DNA from 2 places in the Halomonas sp. G11 genome. Region 2 is predicted to be linked to the other one. Evidence: predicted binding sites of a transcription regulator. Region 2 holds the regulator's gene; the other holds the start of a gene.
What was found. Region 2 encodes PhoB, which activates phosphate uptake and scavenging genes when phosphate is short. Its sites were predicted from a motif close to TGTCATANNNNTGTCANA; they were not measured.
Positions count from the first base shown of each region.

Region 1: the regulator PhoB is predicted to act here: its motif matches at 6,768-6,785, upstream of phnD (phosphate/phosphite/phosphonate ABC transporter substrate-binding protein).

Region 1 covers NZ_LYXG01000005.1:69,444-78,330, forward strand. The annotation lists gene ADS46_RS03240 (putative metalloprotease CJM1_0395 family protein) at 1-535, shown strand, start outside; gene ADS46_RS03245 (putative bifunctional diguanylate cyclase/phosphodiesterase) at 560-2,365, opposite strand; gene ADS46_RS03250 (C40 family peptidase) at 2,598-3,077, opposite strand; gene phnE (phosphonate ABC transporter, permease protein PhnE) at 3,144-3,959, opposite strand; gene phnE (phosphonate ABC transporter, permease protein PhnE) at 4,005-4,838, opposite strand; gene phnC (phosphonate ABC transporter ATP-binding protein) at 4,835-5,677, opposite strand; gene phnD (phosphate/phosphite/phosphonate ABC transporter substrate-binding protein) at 5,754-6,719, opposite strand; gene ADS46_RS03275 (bifunctional diguanylate cyclase/phosphodiesterase) at 6,827-8,587, opposite strand; gene ADS46_RS03280 (hypothetical protein) at 8,693-8,887, opposite strand, start outside.
Region 2 covers NZ_LYXG01000006.1:88,344-97,230, reverse strand. The annotation lists gene ADS46_RS03905 (chorismate--pyruvate lyase family protein) at 1-422, shown strand, start outside; gene ubiA (4-hydroxybenzoate octaprenyltransferase) at 458-1,348, shown strand; gene phoB (phosphate regulon transcriptional regulator PhoB) at 1,445-2,134, shown strand; gene phoR (phosphate regulon sensor histidine kinase PhoR) at 2,137-3,459, shown strand; gene cysZ (sulfate transporter CysZ) at 3,983-4,717, opposite strand; gene phoU (phosphate signaling complex protein PhoU) at 4,800-5,528, opposite strand; gene pstB (phosphate ABC transporter ATP-binding protein PstB) at 5,557-6,372, opposite strand; gene pstA (phosphate ABC transporter permease PstA) at 6,366-7,763, opposite strand; gene ADS46_RS03865 (ABC transporter permease subunit) at 7,760-8,872, opposite strand.

The DNA.
Region 1 (8,887 bases), on a different contig from region 2:
TGCAGAGCCGGAAGCCTCATCGGACGAAGTCTCATCCGACAATGCGACCCGTGGCGAATCGGCGGGCCCAAAGCGCGCCGACGGTACGCCGATGGCCCCAGAAGAAATTGAACAGCTGGAGCAGCTCAAGCAGACCGACCGCGCAGTCAGGCAACACGAGATGGCCCACCAGACGGTTGGCGGTGCTTATGCAGGCGGTGCAAGCTATGATTACGAAGTAGGCCCTGACGGCCAGCGCTACGCCGTCGCGGGCGAGGTGTCGATCGATTACGGCCCGGTGCCTAACGACCCCAAAGCCACCATTGAGAAAATGCAAACCGTGATTGCCGCCGCGCTAGCCCCCGCCGATCCTTCACCAAAGGATTATCAGGTCGCCGCCCAGGCCAGGCAATATCTGCTTGAAGCCAAGCTTGAAGCGGCCATGCAAACCAGCGAAATGGCTCAGGCACGTGCCAGCGCAGAAGGTACAACACCGGCCAACGATGCAACGACTGACAGTGCCTTGAACCCTAGCAACGCGCCAAGCGCTGCTTAAGCTGTCGGCTTCTGCGCCTGACGGTTAATGCGTCTTTCCAAGCCCGCTCCAATCGGCCCGTCTCGGCCACGCGGCCAGCCATTGCGGCAGCTCAGTAGGCGGCATGGGGCGAGCAATGCCATAACCTTGTGCCAACTCACAGCCCAATGCGATCAGCGCTTTCGCATGCGCCAGCGTCTCAACACCCTCCGCCAGCATCGGCCGCTGAAAGCGATTTGCCATATAGATCACGCTTTCCACAATCGCCATGTCGTCCGCATCGCTTAACATATCGCGAACAAAGCTCTGGTCGATCTTGATCAGGTTCACCGGCAGTTGGCGCAGGTGGGTCAGCGATGAGAAGCCGGTACCAAAATCATCAATCGCAAAGTTGACCCCCAGGGCCTGGCATTTCGCCATGGTGTTCAACGCCGCCTGGATGTCGTGCATGGCCGCGCTTTCCAGCACTTCGAGCTTGAGCATGGCCGGCGGCACGCTGGGGTAGCGCGCCAACAGCTCACCCAGGCGCTGGCTGAAGTTTTCCAGGAGCAGGTGCGACGGGCTGATGTTGACGTTGACGGGCAGCGAAATCCCCGCCGCTTGCCACTTCACCAGTTGGCGCATCGCCTCTTCCAGCACCCATTCGCCAAGGTCAACCTCAAGCGGCGTCGCTTCAATGGTGGGCAGAAACTGGCCGGGGGCCAGCAGCCCTCTTTCAGGGTGCTGCCAGCGAATCAGGGCTTCCACCCCCACGACCTGGCCGGAACGCATATCGACCTGCGGCTGGTAGTAAAGCCGCAGCTCGTCGTTTGCCAATGCGTCCACAAAGCGCTGACGCTTTTCGTGGCGAACCTGCAGCAGACGGTCATGATTCGGATCAAAGACATGGAAGGTATCACGCCCCCGCTGCTTGGCCCGGTACATCGCCTGATGGGCATGGCGTAACAGGCCGTCTCCCTGCGCCGGGTCGTTAGGATAAAACGTCACCCCCAGGCTGACCGTGAGGTGAACCGTGTGCCCTTCAATAAAGAGCGGCCGCCGAATGGAGGCCAGCAGCTTTTCGAGGAACGCCTCGTCCACACCATGGTGGAGCAGCAGCACAAACTCATCACCGCCTACCCGAGCCAGCACATCGTCGCCATACAGCAGGTGACTGATACGTTGCGCAAAGCTCGATAGCAGCGCATCGCCCACGCTTGAGCCCAGACGGTCGTTGATGGCTTTAAAAAGGTCGATATCCAGGGAACACACCGCCAGCGACTGCTGCTTGTTTTCAGCGTGCTGTATGGATTCTTGAATGAGTTGCGTCAGCAGTTGCAGGTTGGGCAGCCCCGTCAAGGCATCAAAGTACACTTCCCGGTTAAGATGCCGCGCATGGGCAGGAATCGCGGACAGATCCGCCAGTACGATGACATGGTGGTCAACGTTACCCTCGGCATCGCGCACTCGATTGGTCGACATCATCCCGGGATAGAACTGGCCGTCGTGACTACAGTAACTCACCTGACTTTTACTGCGGTCTCGAAGATGAAGCTCTTCACGCATCAACCGAGCGGTGCGGCTGTCGTCCAACGGCAGGACACTGAATGCCTCGGGCGTCTTTCCCTTCACAGCCTCAAGCGTGCAGCCGGTCAGTTCACTGAAGGCCGGATTGACATCGATCACGCGGTTTTCCGCATCGGTAATGATAATTGCCTCGTTGGCATGCAGGAAAGCGGCTTGGGCGGGCTGCAGGGCCGACAGTCCAGTCGCGTCCAAGTCGTCGAGCGCATCGGCTTCGCCATGGGATAACGATAAAGCACGGGAATGAGGCAAAGACTGCGCCTTTGGTGTCGTGAAAGACTGGCTCATACGTCCCAGCGCTCCTCAATTTATAATAGTCGTCAATGTATTTTTAGCTGCGTCAGAGGCCTCCCATACACAGCAGGCTCATTATATTATCACCTGCTGTTAAACCCTGCGCGACACGAAAATCATCGCTAATCATCCGATCATGTCATTATCGGGAAAAAGGCAGATAACTTTAGGGTAATGGCGAATAAGGCGTATTGATCTGGTTCATCAAATTGATCGTTGGGAAGACTCAGGGGGCGGGGCTGGCAGCGCCCAAAAAACGTTGCTGCCAGTAGTCGATATCCAGCGGCACACTCACCACTTTGCGGCCGCTGCCGGGGGCGTGAATCATCTGCCCCTGCCCGCGGTAAATGCCCACATGGGTGGCCTTCTGGCGTGAGCCAAAAAACAGCAGATCACCGGGGCGCGGGGCATCCACGGTGGCCAGTTGGCGAAACTGCTGGTCGGCGGTGCGAGGCACGTTAATGCCCGCCGCTCGATAGACCATTTCCACCAGCCCGGAGCAGTCCAGGCCGTCGGGCGAATTACCGCCAAAGCGGTAGGGAGTGCCCAGCGCTTGCTGGGCATGGGAAAGAATCAGCGCCCGCTCCATGGACAAGCCCTGGGCGTCGTCGAGGCGTTCATTGAGCGCGGTGTCGCGGCTGGCACAGCCTGACACCATCATGAGGATTAGCACACCTACCACAGGTAAACCGCGCGCGAAGGGCATGGATGCGCCTCTACTTAGGCCGATTCGTCTATAGCATGGCGCAAACACCGCCACTCTGCAAAATGGTCATATAATCGCGTGGCGTACCCGGGCGGATATCCATTCGGACACCAAGACGGTGGCAAAAATCATGACGAAAATCACGCTGACCTGATCCCAGGCAAGACTGTTGATCGAGGCGTTCAACTGCAGGCCGATACCGCCCGCCCCCACCAGACCCAGCACGGTCGATTCGCGGATGTTGATATCCCAGCGGTAAACGCTGATACCGGCAAACGCCGGCATGACCTGGGGCAGTACGCCATAGTTCATGACCTGCATGCGGCTTGCTCCGGTCGCGCTGATCGCCTCGACCGGCGTGGGATGAATCTCTTCGATGGATTCGTAGAGCAGCTTGCCCACAAAGCCGATGGAGCGCAGGGCAATGGCGATAATGCCTGCCAGCACGCCGGGGCCCAGAATGGTCACCAGCAGCATTGCCCAGATCAGCGAGTTGATCGAGCGCGACGACACGATCACCACCAGCGCGGCGCTGCGAATCAGCGGATGCGGTGTGGTATTGCGAGCCGCCAGAAACGCCACCGGAAAGGCCATGATAATGCCCAGTGCCGTGCCCAGGGTGGCAATGTTCAGGGTGTCCCACATGGGCTTCCACAAGACATTGGCGTAGCCCCACGCCGGTGGGGTCATGCGGCTGATCAGGTCGGCTCCCTGGCGGCCGGCGTCTTCGACAAACACCCACATGGTGTTATCCGAAATCAGCTTCCAGCAGAGCAGAAACAGGCTGACCCCTGCCAGCCAAGCCAGGTACTGCAGCCATTGCGCGCGGGTCGTGCGCCGCCGCCAGACCGGTTGACCCAGAGGTGAGGTGGAAACGGGCATTCAACTTCTCCACAAAGTATCGATTCAGCAAGGACTGATTCAGGGTTATTGGGTCCAGCGGCGGACATGGCTCGAACTGTATTCGCACAGCAGGACGATGGCGATGATGATCAGCAGGATCGCCGCGGAGGTATCATATTCGTAGCGGCTCAGCGAGGTGTTCAAGGTGGCCCCGATACCGCCTGCGCCGACAATCCCGATGACCGAAGATTCGCGGAAGTTGATATCCAGGCGGTACATGGAAAGCCCGATCAAACGCGGCATGACCTGGGGTTGAATCGCGTGATTCATGGTCTGCCACCAGCTGGCACCCGTGGCGCGCACTGCCTCGACCTGCCGCCAATCCAGGTCCTCGATGTCTTCGGCCAGCAGCTTGGCCATGAACCCAATCGTCGCAAACGCCAGGGTAATCATGCCGGCAAAAGGCCCGAAGCCGAACATCACCACGAACAGGATGGCGATGATGACCTCCTGAAAAGTGCGTGATACCGCAATGATCGCCCGGCAGACAGTGTAAATCGGCAATGGTGCAATATTGCGCGCGCCCCCCAGCCCGACGGGTATCGCCAGCAGCACCCCAATCACCGTGGAGGTCAGCGTCATGGTCAAGCTTTCCAGCAGGCCCGCGACGATATCGTCGTAACGGCTGACAAAATCGGGCTGCATAAACGCGCCCAGAAAATTCACGGCACGGCCCGCCCCCTCGGCCACGCGCTCCCAGTCCACCTCCACCGAGGCCAGTGCCAACACAAGATACACCAACACCCCGAGGACAATGCCCCAGCGCAGCCGCGGGCTTTCGATCAGCGGTAGCCGCCGCCACTCGCCGCGGTGCGCCGCTTGCTGGCGCGCTGTCAACATCTCGGCCTGCTCGCTCATCGTCCGCCTCCGACGGCCATTGCGGGGGCCGCGCCGTACGAGGCTGTATCGCGCGGGTCTTCGCTAACCTCGTCATCCATTGGTTCGGGCGTGGTATCCCAGTCCTCCTCGCCGTAGATCGTGGTGAGAATCTCGCTGGTGAGCTCACTGGGGTCACCGTCGAAGACGATTTCACCCGCCCGCAGTCCGACGATGCGGTCGGCAAACTGCTTCGCCAGCGCCACATCATGGATATTGATAATCGCCGCCAGATCGCGCTCGGCACACAGCTCGCGGATCAAGCGCATGATTTGACGGGAGGTTTTCGGGTCCAGGCTGGCAGTAGGCTCATCAACCAACAGCAGCTTGGGGCTTTGCAACAGGGCCCGGGCGATCCCCACGCGCTGGCGCTGGCCGCCCGATAACGCATCGGCTCGTTTATCGATGGCGTGGGTCAAGCCAACCCGCTCCAACAGCCGAAACGCTTCCACCACCGCTTCCTGGGGGTAGCGGCGCAGAAAGCTGCGCCAGAACCCCACGTAACCCAGCTGACCGGAGAGTACGTTTTCCATCACCGTGAGCCGGTCAACCAGGGCGTACTCCTGGAAAATCATGCCCATGGAACGCCGCGCATGACGCAGCTTGTGGCCTGAAAGCTTGGTGAGCTCGGTATCTTCCAGGCGAATGCTGCCCTGGGTGGGCTCTACCAGCCGGTTCACACAGCGAATCAGGGTGCTTTTACCGGCACCGGATGGCCCAATCAGCGCCATCACCTGGCCATTGGGGAGTGTCAAATCGATATCGGTCAGCGCCCGGTCCCCGGTTGGGTAGCGCTTGGCGACACCACTGAGTGTCAACATTTTCTTACCTCGCGTGTATAGCGAAACGGCCAGAAAGGCGCGCCTTCCTGGCCGGTTAACAACCTCTATCCCGCGATCAGTCGCAGTCGTAGGTCACTCCATTGGCGTCAGCGATGGTGCGAATTACCGCCCAGTTATCCTCATAGGTAATCGGAATGAACTGCGCTTCGCCGGAGTTAGCGAACTCTTCTTCCAGGGCCGTGCCTTCCCAGTCGTAGCTGAAGAAGGCGTCCTGGATGTCCTCTGCCAGTTCGGGGGCCAGGTTATGGGCCGTGCCATAGGCAGTGGTCGGGAACGTATCGGAGGTGTAGATGACTTCGTAATCGCCTTCCTGGACGACGTCACGCGCCAGCATGCGGCGGGCGACAGAATTGGCGATGGCGGCCGCTTCGTAGTCTTCGTTGACCACGCCGAGAATCGAGTTGTCATGGGAACCGGAGAACGCTGTTTCAAAGTCTTCTCCCGCTTCCATATCGTACTCGGAGCGCAGCAGCGCGGAAGGTGCACGGAAACCGGAGTTGGACGTCTCGGAAGTGAACGCCAGTTGACGACCTTCCAGATCTTCAACGGACTCGATGCCGCTGCCCGGATAGGTGATGATCTCCATTTCGTAACCGAAGCTGCCGTCCTCGGCGGCCATCATGGCGAACGGGCGGAAACCACCGCAGTTGACCGCCACCGGAACGCCGCCAGTGTTAAAACCGGCGACGTGCAACCGGCCCGCGCGCATGGCTTCCTGCTGGGCAGCGTTGGACTGCACCGGGAAGAACTGCACCTCTTTGCCTGTAGCCTCACTCAAGTGATCAAGAAAGTCAGACCAGACATCGGCATAGACCGCAGGGTCTTCCACCGGCGTGTAGGCAAACACCAGCGTATCCGGGTCAACCCACTGGGACTCATCGCTGGGTACATCCGCGATCAGATCGCCATCCGAATCCTGGTAGCGGCTGGAAAGATCGGCCTGAACCGCCACGGCGGAGAAGGCAAAGGCACTGGCAACGGCGGCGCTGATGAGGGTACGAGGAAGAGATAACGTCTGCATGGATCACCTGATGCGTTGTTAGAAGACACAACGATACTGACGCGCTCATATGACAGGAGCGGGACATTCAGATGACCCATTGATGACGTTTTGACGAACGTAATGTGTCATTCCGCCTTGGAGCTGGCAATGTTGCGGCTACGTCGCTCGACAAACAGGCTGTTGCCAGGAATTTTTTTGGCCTGCTTTTTTAACTCCGAAAGCTCGGCAGCGACATCCAGGGCCTTACAGTCGGCGGCGGGAGGAATCGGCTTGACAGCAATCGAGACGCTGACGAACGGGAAAAAGCTGATTGTTCCCTGCCGGTTTTCAATGTGAATTCCACCACGCTTGCGGTCGTCCTCTTCATAAAACCCGGGGGCCATCAATTCCATATGATGCAGGATCTGCTGGCACGCTTTTTCCCAATGCGCCAACGGCAGCAGCAGCATGAAATCATCCCCGCCGATATGGCCGATAAAGCCACCGACGCTATCCACCTGAGCCTCCAGCAGCCGGGATAACGAAATGATCATATGATCGCCACGGGCATAGCCGTAGGCGTCGTTAAAGGCCTTGAAATTGTCCAGGTCGACATAGGCAGCGGCCACCCCCTCACCGGCATTCAGGTAGCGCCCCAGGGTTTCATTGATCAGGATATTGCCTGGCAAGCCGGTAAGCGGGTTGGCGTGGCGCGCCTGGCGAACCTGGATGGCGGTAATTTCACGCAACAGGTCGACAATATTGCCCATGCCCAGGTAGTGGCTGTTTTCGTCGACAATCACAAAGTCTTCCTGCTCGATATCGCGGCTATCCGTCAGTTGCTGACTCAATATTTCCAGCGGGGTACTGGCATTGGTGATCAATGACTTGTTGTCGGCGACATCCAGCACGCAACGCTTGGCATAAAGCGCATGGCTGTAGGGGTTAGTAAACAAGGTTAAAAACGCATTACGGCGTACCACGGCCACGGGCTTGCCGTCATCGACCACCGCCACGCAGCGAAGACTCGTCTGTTGTCGAAAGCGCTCGGCCAGCGTGAGAACAGCGCAGTTGGGGGTGACCGCGTCAATCGCCTGACAGATCGAACGGGCCGTTCGTCCCGCCGGGCTTGCCTGCGGTTTAGCGGCAGGCAGCCGCATATGCAGTTGCAGCGGTGGCTCCGTGCTGGGCCTGGCAAAATAAAACCCTTGAAGCAAGGCCAGGCCACGATCAAGCTCCCATAGGCACAGGTGCTCAGCGGCGGTTTCAACACCCTCCGCAATCAACTGGCAGTCCAGGCTACGCGCGACATCCAGAATGGAGCGCAGAAACTCGCGCTTGGCGGGCTCCTGGTCAATGCCCGAAATAAAGTGGCGATCCAGTTTGACGAAGTCCGGGCGCAGCTCCGACCAGTGGCGCAGGCTTGAGTGGCCTGCGCCGAGATCGTCCAAGGCCACCTGAAAGCCCATCTGGCGATAGTGATCCACGGCCTGGCGCATCAACTGGTAATCATGAATGGGCACATGCTCCGTCAGCTCGATCACGACACGTTCTGGAGGAAGGCCGCTTTCGCGAATGAAGCCTAGCGTCAAGCCTTCGCGAAAATCACGCTCCAGGATGGTGAGCGGCATGACGTTCAGAAATAGCAGGCCGGGTAGCTGAAGCTCTGCAAAGCGACAGATTGCCAGGCGACGGCAAAGCAGGTCCAACTCCACCAGAAGCCCTGCCTGAGTGGCGACTTCAAACAACCGCAGCGGTGAATAAAGGGGGGAGGCGCGAGGCCCACGCACCAATGCCTCGTACCCATAGATGGCTTGCTGGCTGGCATCCACAATGGGCTGGAAAAGAACCTGCAAGTCTTCTGTATGAATGATGCGGTTAAGCCACTGCGCTTCTTGTGCGGTCATTGCCTGTTCGTCACATTAAATAACAATCGGTTATCCCTAGCGTTTTTATCCATTCGCTAAGCGTGGGCCAATACCGTGACGAAATGATGACAGCCGCTATAACCCCTAACGCGCCGGTATATCGGGCGGTGGAAAACAGGCTTCTCCTCCGCTGGCGTCCAGCTGGCGAATGTCGACCGGGCAGCCGTGTTCGTCGAGGGTCACCAGCCCGATACCGCTGGCGTTCCAAAGCCGTTCGCCAGCACTTGCACGGTCGGGGTCCCGGGGGTGAACACTCAGTTTACGTCGTTTGGTAAACCA
Region 2 (8,887 bases):
TTCGCGTGCGTTTGTTGCGCCAGGGTGTCGGCTTTCCCCGGCCGCATGAGGCCCTGGCGCTGGGTATGCCAGCCCGGCGTTATGCGTGGCTCCGTGAGGTTGCCCTGTGCGTGGATGAAACGCCATGGGTCGTGGCGCGCTCGGTGGCTCCCCTCAAGGCGCTCGGGGGCCAGTGCCTGGAACGCCTGGGGGAGCGCTCATTGGGCAGTTGGCTGTTTCGCCAGCCGGACCTGGTGCGTAGCCCGCTGTATGCCACGCGCCATGCGCCTGGTTTTGCTTTCCCTGGCGATGATCGTATTAGCAGCCTGTGGGGGCGCCGCTCGGTATTTCAGAACGGCGGTAAGAATGGCGGGTTATCGCTGCTGGTGCAGGAATACTTTTTATCGACCATGACGGATGATCTTGCGCTGCCTTCGCGCTAGGCTAAGGCAGCGTCTCTTGGATGGGTGAGGTAAGCATGGATCGTTCTTTATTGCGGCCAACCGGGTTGAGTCGGCTGGCGGACTTCATACAGCTGATGCGCCTGGATCGGCCGATTGGCACCTGGCTGCTGATGTGGCCAACGTTATGGGCCTTATGGGTGGCTGCTGAGGGCGTACCCGGTCGCAATGTGCTGTTGATTTTTATCGCCGGGGTCTACGTCATGCGCGCGGCGGGCTGCGTGGTCAATGATTACGCCGACCGTCACGTCGACGGTCACGTCAAACGCACCAAGCATCGCCCCCTGGCCACCGGGCGGATCAGCGAGACCGAGGCGCAGCTGCTGTTTATCGGGCTGGTGGCCGCGGCCTTCATGCTGGTGCTGTTGACCAACTGGTTTACCGTACTGTTGTCGCTAGGCGGCGTGGTGCTGGCCTTCATCTACCCGTTCATGAAGCGCTACACGCATTTCCCCCAGGTGGTGCTGGGGGCGGCGTTTTCCTGGGCGATTCCGATGGCCTTCGGTGCAGTCCTGGGGTACGTGCCGGTAGAGGCGTGGCTGCTGTTCATCGCCAATGTACTGTGGACGGTTGCCTATGATACCCAGTACGCCATGGTGGATCGCGACGACGATATAAAGATCGGCATTAAATCGACGGCCGTGCTGCTGGGTAATGCCGACCGGCTGGTGATTGGGCTGCTTCAACTGGCCACGCTGGCACTGCTGGCCTGGGTGGGCGCGCGCATCGGGCTGGGCGGTTTTTTCTGGCTCGGCCTGGCGGGGATGGCGGCGACCTTCGTCCACCAGCAACGCTTGATCCGTCACCGTGAACGGGATGCCTGTTTTCAGGCGTTTCTGAATAATCACTGGTCCGGCCTGCTGGTGTTTGCCGGTATTGCGCTGAGTTGGTGGCCAGCGGCTGGCTAATCTCCGCCAGTGTCATAGAATTGTCATCAAGTCATGGTGTGATCGTCATGTACCTGTCACTGGATTACTTTCTATCGGACACCGTGAGGCTCTGGAATGACCGCCAAGACCGTCTTGATCGTCGATGATGAAGCATCCATTCGCGAGATGATCGCGGTGGCGCTGGAAATGGCCGACTACCGTGTTCTTGAAGCGGACAACGCTCAGGACGCCCACGCCATGGTCGTTGATCATCAGCCTGACCTGCTGTTGCTCGACTGGATGATGCCCGGTACCAGCGGCATCGAGCTGGCCCGGCGCCTCAAGCGCGAGGAAACCACCGCCGAACTGCCGATCATCATGCTCACCGCCAAGGGGGAAGAAGACAATAAGATACAGGGCCTCGAGGCGGGAGCCGATGATTACATCACCAAACCGTTTTCGCCCCGTGAACTCGTGGCACGCCTCAAGGCAGTGCTGCGCCGTGCAACACCGCGTGGTGTGGAAGATCCCATCGAAATTAATGGGCTGCTGCTTGACCCGGTGGGCCACCGGGTAAGTGCCAACGGTAAAGACCTGGATATGGGGCCGACCGAATACCGGCTGTTACAATTCTTCATGACCCACCAGGAACGGGCCTACACACGCAGCCAGTTACTCGACCAGGTGTGGGGAGGTAATGTGTACGTGGAAGAGCGCACTGTGGATGTGCATATTCGTCGGCTACGCAAAGCCCTGGGTGACGCGCATCAGAACTTGATTCAAACGGTTCGCGGTACCGGCTACCGCTTCTCCGCTCGAGCTTAACCGTGCGTTTGTGGAGCCGTGAACTGTGGCGTTTGCTAGGTTGGGCGCTACTCGGCACCTGTCTGGGCTGGCTGCTTGGCCTGCCGGGCCTGGGGTTGGCCGGTGGCTTCGCGATGTGTCTGGTCTACCATTTGCGGCAATTGCGCGCCGCCTACCGTTGGCTGACGCAGCGCCCGCAGGACGAGCCGCCCGCTGCAAGGGGCCTGTGGGGCGAATTGTTCGATCGTCTGTACCGTTATCAAAAAAGCCAACGCATTACCCAGAGCCGTCTCCGCTCGACGCTTGCCCGCATTCAGGAATCCTCGGAAGCCATGCGCGACAGCGTGGTGATGCTCGACCGCCACGGCGACCTGGAATGGTGGAACAGTGCTGCCAGCAACATGTTGGGGCTGCAAACCGCCCACGACCGCGGTCAACATATTACCAATCTGCTTCGCGACCCGCGGTTCATCAGCTATTTCAACGCCCGCGACTACAGTGAGCCGCTGACGCTCACGTCGCCGATCGATGAGCGTCGCATTCTGCAGTACCAGATTACTCTTTACGGTGACGACGAGCGCCTAGTCATGGCGCGTGATATTACGCGGCTGCATCAGCTAGAGCAGATGCGTCGCGACTTTGTGGCCAACGTCTCCCATGAGCTGCGCACACCGTTAACCGTATTGTCGGGCTACCTCGAAACCTATGGCGAGATGGCTGATCAGCTCCCCCCCCGTTTAGGGCGCAGCATCGGGCAGATGCAGGCCCAGACACAGCGCATGCAAAACCTGGTCAACGACCTGTTGCTGCTGTCGCGGCTGGAAATCGATCAGGGTGGACAGGATCATCAGCCCATGGACGTGACGTCCCTGTTAAACAGTGTCGGGGCCGATGCGCTGGCGCTTTCCGAGCATCAGCACACGCTCACCATTGAAGGCGACTACCCCGCGCAGTTGGTGGGCAGCGAGCAGGAAATCCGCAGTGCCATTTCTAACCTGGCGTTCAATGCGGTACGTTATACGCCCGCTGGCAGCGAGATTACGCTGCGCTGGAAAGCGTTCGGTCAGGGTGCTTGTATCGAAGTGTGCGACGACGGCGAGGGGATTGATCCAGTGCATATTCCGCGTCTTACCGAGCGCTTTTATCGCGTCGATAAAGGCCGCAGCACCGCCACCGGGGGCACCGGGCTTGGGCTTGCCATCGTCAAACATGTATTGCTTCGCCACGACGCCCAGTTGCAAATCGACTCGCATCCGGGCGAAGGTGCCCGTTTCCGCTGTGTTTTCCCCGCGACCCGCCTGAGCACATCTGCCACGCCGCCGCGTAGCGTCCCCACGGTTACATAGTTCGCGGCTGCGCTGCTGGGCATCCGCGTCACATGTGTCATTACGGCACATGCCTAGCGTATCCAAATGACACTCCTTGGCGATCAAGCGGTCTGGATAGAATTATTTAACTCTTTGTTATTATTGATGAATAATCCATTATTTGAATAGCTGGCACAGAGGCTGCTCTCTATTAGGTAAGACAGTATCTGTCACTGTAAGATGCAGAAAACTGTTGATACTTTTCTTTACGAAACAAAGAAAAGTAACTACGCTTAGACAGTAGCCCAATGCTGAGCAAGGATGTTCTGCATTAGCAGGGATGATTCAAGATTCATTGGATGAGTCTAGAAGGCGGTCACACTGCCAGTCAGGGTAACGTCCACGGTTGGAGTCCCGCAAAAGGATTGGAAGCTGGTAAGCACCACCGCCTAAAATGATCACTGTCGAAGACCCCGCCTTGGCGGGGTCTTGTTTTTGTCAGCCTTTCAACAACGTCAGCTTTCCCTTCTTTCAGCCTCTGTATACTGGCCTTGCGCATACGTCAAGAACGCTTGGTCACCGACCGGGCATGGCGATAATGGTCGTCCCACATCAGCACCGCCCCGGCCACGGCACCGGGAATCAAAAACAGGTTGGCCAGCGGGATCCACGTCAATAGCGTGACCAGGCCGCCGTAGCTTAAGCTTTGCCACCAGCGAGCCGATAGGCGACCGCGCATATCGCGAAACGCTACCTTGTTGTTATCCATCGGGTAATCCAGATAGGTGATGGCCATCACCCAGGCGGAAAATAGCGCCCATAGCAGGGGTGCCAACAGGTTAAGCCCTGGAATCCAGCCAATCACGAACAGCAGTGCGGCACGGGGCAGGATATAACCCAGCTTGACCATTTCGCGGCCCAGCGCATCAATGGTCGTTTTGGCCAGCCCCCGATCATCCTGAGGTTCACGCCCGGTGACCTGAACTTCAACTTTAGCGGCCAAGAAGCCGTAAAACGGTGCCGCAATCAAGCTGGTCACCAGCGTGAAGGTAAAAAACACCACGACCAACAGGCTAAGCACGAAAAGTGGCCAGATAAGCCACGACAGCCAGTCCAGCCAACTGGGCACCATACTCATCCAATGCGCCAACCAGCCCTCAAAGCGGCTTATCACAAAGCTGAACATGCTGACGTAGACCAGCAGATTGACCAGGATGGGTAAAAAGACATAACGCCTTAGCCCAGGCTTATAGACACAACGTGTGCCTCGGCTGATGGCAGTGAATGCATCTAGCATGAAAACGTGTGACTCCTCAATAATGACAACGCCCTGGCTGCCGTGCAGCCAGGGCGTATTGCATGAGGAATCAGGGGGCAGGTCAAGACTTTTTCGGTGCTGCCTGCTGGTCCAGTGTCTCAGGGTCGGTATGGCGGATATCCAGCCCCTTGACGAGGTAGACGACGTGCTCGGCCAGGTTGTTGGCGTGGTCACCCACCCGCTCCAGTGCGCGCAGCACCCACATGATGCTGAGTACCGAGGTGATCGAGCGCGAATCTTCCATCATGAAGGTCATCAAGGAACGCATGGCGCTGCCGTATTCACTATCGACAAACTCATCCTCACGCACGACCTGCATGGCCAGTTCGGTGTCGAAGCGGGCAAAGGCGGTCAGCGAATCGCGCAACATTTTACGCACGTGCTCGCTGATATGGCGCACTTCCACCAGCCCGCGAAGGGGGTTGCTGCTCTCGCTCAGGCTGAGCGCATTGCGGGCGATCTTGCTGGCTTCATCGCCGATCCGTTCCAGGTCAGAGGTAGCACGGATGACGGCGAGCACCAGGCGCAAATCCGAAGCGGCCGGCTGACGACGCGCGAGAATACGCGTGCACTCGTCATCAATCTGCAGTTGCAGGTCATTGACCTGACGGTCGTTGTCGCGGACTTTCTCGGCCAGCCGCGAGTCACTTTCCAGGAGCGCGAAGACGGCGTCCTGCACCTGTTTTTCCACCATGCCGCCCATGGCCATCAGGTGGGTCTTGAGTTCTTCCAACTCATGATTGAATTGGCGCGAGATATGCTGGCTGTGAGTATCGCTGGTAATGTCCATGGAGCCCTCCTAACGGGGTTGCGTAAACCTAAGCCATACGGCCGGTTATATAGTTTTCGGTTCGTTGTAGACGAGGATTAGTGAAAACGTGGTCGGTGGGTCCGTACTCTACAAGCTCACCCTGTTGCAGGAAGGCAGTGTAATCAGACACACGGGCCGCCTGCTGCATATTGTGAGTCACCAACACTAACGTTAGCTGAGATTTCAGATTTCGAATCAACTCTTCTATCTTGAGCGTCGAAATCGGGTCAAGCGCCGATGCGGGCTCGTCAAGCAGCAGCACGTCGGGCTGCACCGCCAGCGTCCGCGCGATGACCAGGCGCTGCTGTTGCCCGCCTGACAGCTGCCAGGCAGAGCGATGCAAGCGGTCCTTGACTTCATCCCACAGGGCTGCCGAGGTAAGCGCCCACTCGATGATGTCATCCCGTTGGCGCTTGGCGAGCCGTTTCTGCAAGCGCAGACCAAAGGCGACATTTTCGTAGATCGACATCGGAAAGGGGTTAGGGGTCTGGAACACCATACCCACCCGACGGCGCAGCTCTGTGACGTTCATTTCCGGCGCATGAATATTATGTCCTTCAAGGCTGATCTCACCGCTGTGGCTGACCGACTCATTAAGGTCATGCAAGCGATTGATTGCTCTCAAAAAAGTCGATTTGCCACACCCGGAAGGGCCGATAAAGGCCGTGACCCGGTGGCGCGGGACCTGCAGCGTTAGCCGTTGCAAAGCCGGTTTCCCTGCGTAGGCCAGGCTGAACTGGTCAATCTCCAGACAGCACTGATCCGCTGGGAAATGCGTCACGGGGGCCTGCGTGTCCTGATCGACGTGTCGGGATGTTAGCATTCGCTTCCTCGCTGACGACGTAGATGATGACGCAATAATATGGCAGTTAGGTTAAGCACCAGCACAATCAGCACTAATAACAGGGCCGTGGCATAGACCAACGGGATCGCTGCCTGGACATCCTCGCCATGAAAGGCGGTATCAAACAGATGATAGCCAAGATGCATAAACTTGCGTTCCAGGTGTAAGTAGGGAAATTCACCGTCGAGGGGCATTTGTGGCGCGAGCCTGGCGACACCCACCAGCATCAGGGGCGCAACTTCACCGGCCGCTCGTGCCACGGCCAAAATGACGCCGGTCAACATGGCGGGAGTGGCCATGGGCAGTACGATACGCTTCAACATTTCAAATCGCGTGGCGCCGAGGGCCACCGCCCCTTCACGCTGGGCATCGGGAATGCGCGCCAGTCCCTCTTCGGTGGCGACAATCACCACCGGCAGCGTCAGCAGGGCGAGGGTTAACGATGCCCATAACAGGCCACCGGTACCAAAGGTGGGGGACGGCAGCGCGTCGTCAAAGAACCACGCATCCAGCGAACCGCCGATGCCATAAACAAAGACCCCCAGGCCGAAGACGCCGTAGACAATCGACGGCACCCCCGCGAGGTTACGCACGCCAATGCGTACCAGGCGGGTGAGAGGCCCCTGGTGGGCAATCTCGTTAAGATAGATGGCGGCCAGCACGCCAAAGGGCGTGACAATCACCGACATCAAAATCACCATCAGCATGGTGCCGAAAATCGCCGGCCATACACCGCCGTCGGTGTTCGCAGCACGCGGCCCCTGACTTAAAAACTGCCAGACGTCGCTCCCCCATGCCTTCAATTTCTGGCCGACGTGCATGGCATTGGGCGCTTCAATGCGGAGTACGGTGGAAAGTGGCTGGCGTACGGTATTGCCCTGGGGCGTGCGCAAGATGAGCTGAAAGCGAGCGCGTTGAGGGGCTGGTAGCGGCAGCGCTTGTTGTACCTGCTCCCATGCATCACGGCCGCTGAAACGCTCACCGTTCACCTCAACCGCTTCCAGGTAGCCGATAAAGTCGCCCCAGGTACGCCGTTTCAGACGTAGCAATTCCGCGGGTTGTGTCTGCTGTTTGATAGTGTCGACAGGGACCCAGCGCCAGCGGGCGTCGTCGACATCGCGATTGCCCGTAAAGTAGAGGCGCTCGCTACCTGCCCGGTTGGGAAGCGGCAAGTCGCGGACCGCCTCGCCCGCCACCACATCGCCATTTTGCAGGGTGACTTCGTCCAATGCCGACGGCCAGAAGTGGCCCAGGCCGCGAGTCAGCAGTAACGCCAGCAAGGCACCCAGCATGAGCAATGAGAGGGCCACACAGCCCGCGCAGAGCCACGGCCAGATGCCCTGCTGCATGGCGCTTTTCAGCCACTTCATGACGTATTCCCCAGGTGCTGGTAGCGACGACGTAGCCTTTGGCGCACCAGCTCAGCCAGGGTATTGACCAGGAAGGTGAACAGAAACAGCAGCAGCGCTGCCAGCACCAGCATGCGATAGGTAGTGCCACCTGCGGTGGCTTCGGGCAGTTCAATGGCGATAGCCGCCGCCATGGTACGCATGCCTTCGAAGGGGCTGGCGCTGAGCAGCGCCGCATTGCTGCTGGCCATCAGCACGATCATGGTTTCCCCCACCGCGCGGCCCGCGCCGATCATGACGGCGGAAAACAGCCCCGGTCCGGCAGCGGCGAGCGCCACTTTAACCACTGCCTGCCAACGGCTTGCGCCCAGGGCCTGAGCTCCTTCCATCAGCGGGCGGGGCACCTCGGTGAGGGCGTCCTCGGCCAGGGAGTACACGCTTGGGATCACGGCGAAGCCCATTGCCAGGCCGACGATCAGCGCATTACGCGTGACATAGTCGAGGCCGAACGCGACATAAAGATACTGGCGAAGATCGCCACCCCAGAAGGTTTGCTCCGCCAGTGGCGTTAACCACAGAGCGAGGATGAACATGGCCATGAGCCACGGAATCAGCCATAGCGCTGCCCACGAAAGCGGCAGACGACGCTGCCAGCGGCGACTCGCCAGGTGCCAGACCAGACCGGCGAGCCCGGCGCTGAGCGGCAGCCAGACGATGACCACCAGGGTGCTGGCCAAATGGCGCTCGACCCAGGGAGCGAGCAGCATGCCGGCAATAAAGCCGATGACCACCCCAGGGATGGCTTCCATCATTTCCAGGGTTGGTTTAATGCGGCTGCGCAGTCGGGCCGACATGAAGAACGCCGTATAGGCCGCTGCCCCAAGTGCCAGCGGCAGCGCAAACAGTAATGCCATCAGGGCGGCCTTCAGCGTTCCCCACGCCAACGGCGAGAGCATGGCAAGGGAGGCCGCGCCGTCTGCCAGTAACAAGGGAGCGGCTTCCCAGACCAAGAACACCCCAATACCCAATATGGCCAGCAGCACGCCAATGCCACCGGCAGTGATGAGTCCGGTAGCGATGCGGTCCTGTAAGTGGCGAAGCGGCTGGGGAAAGAGCCGAGCGCGGGTCATGTGACTATCATGGGC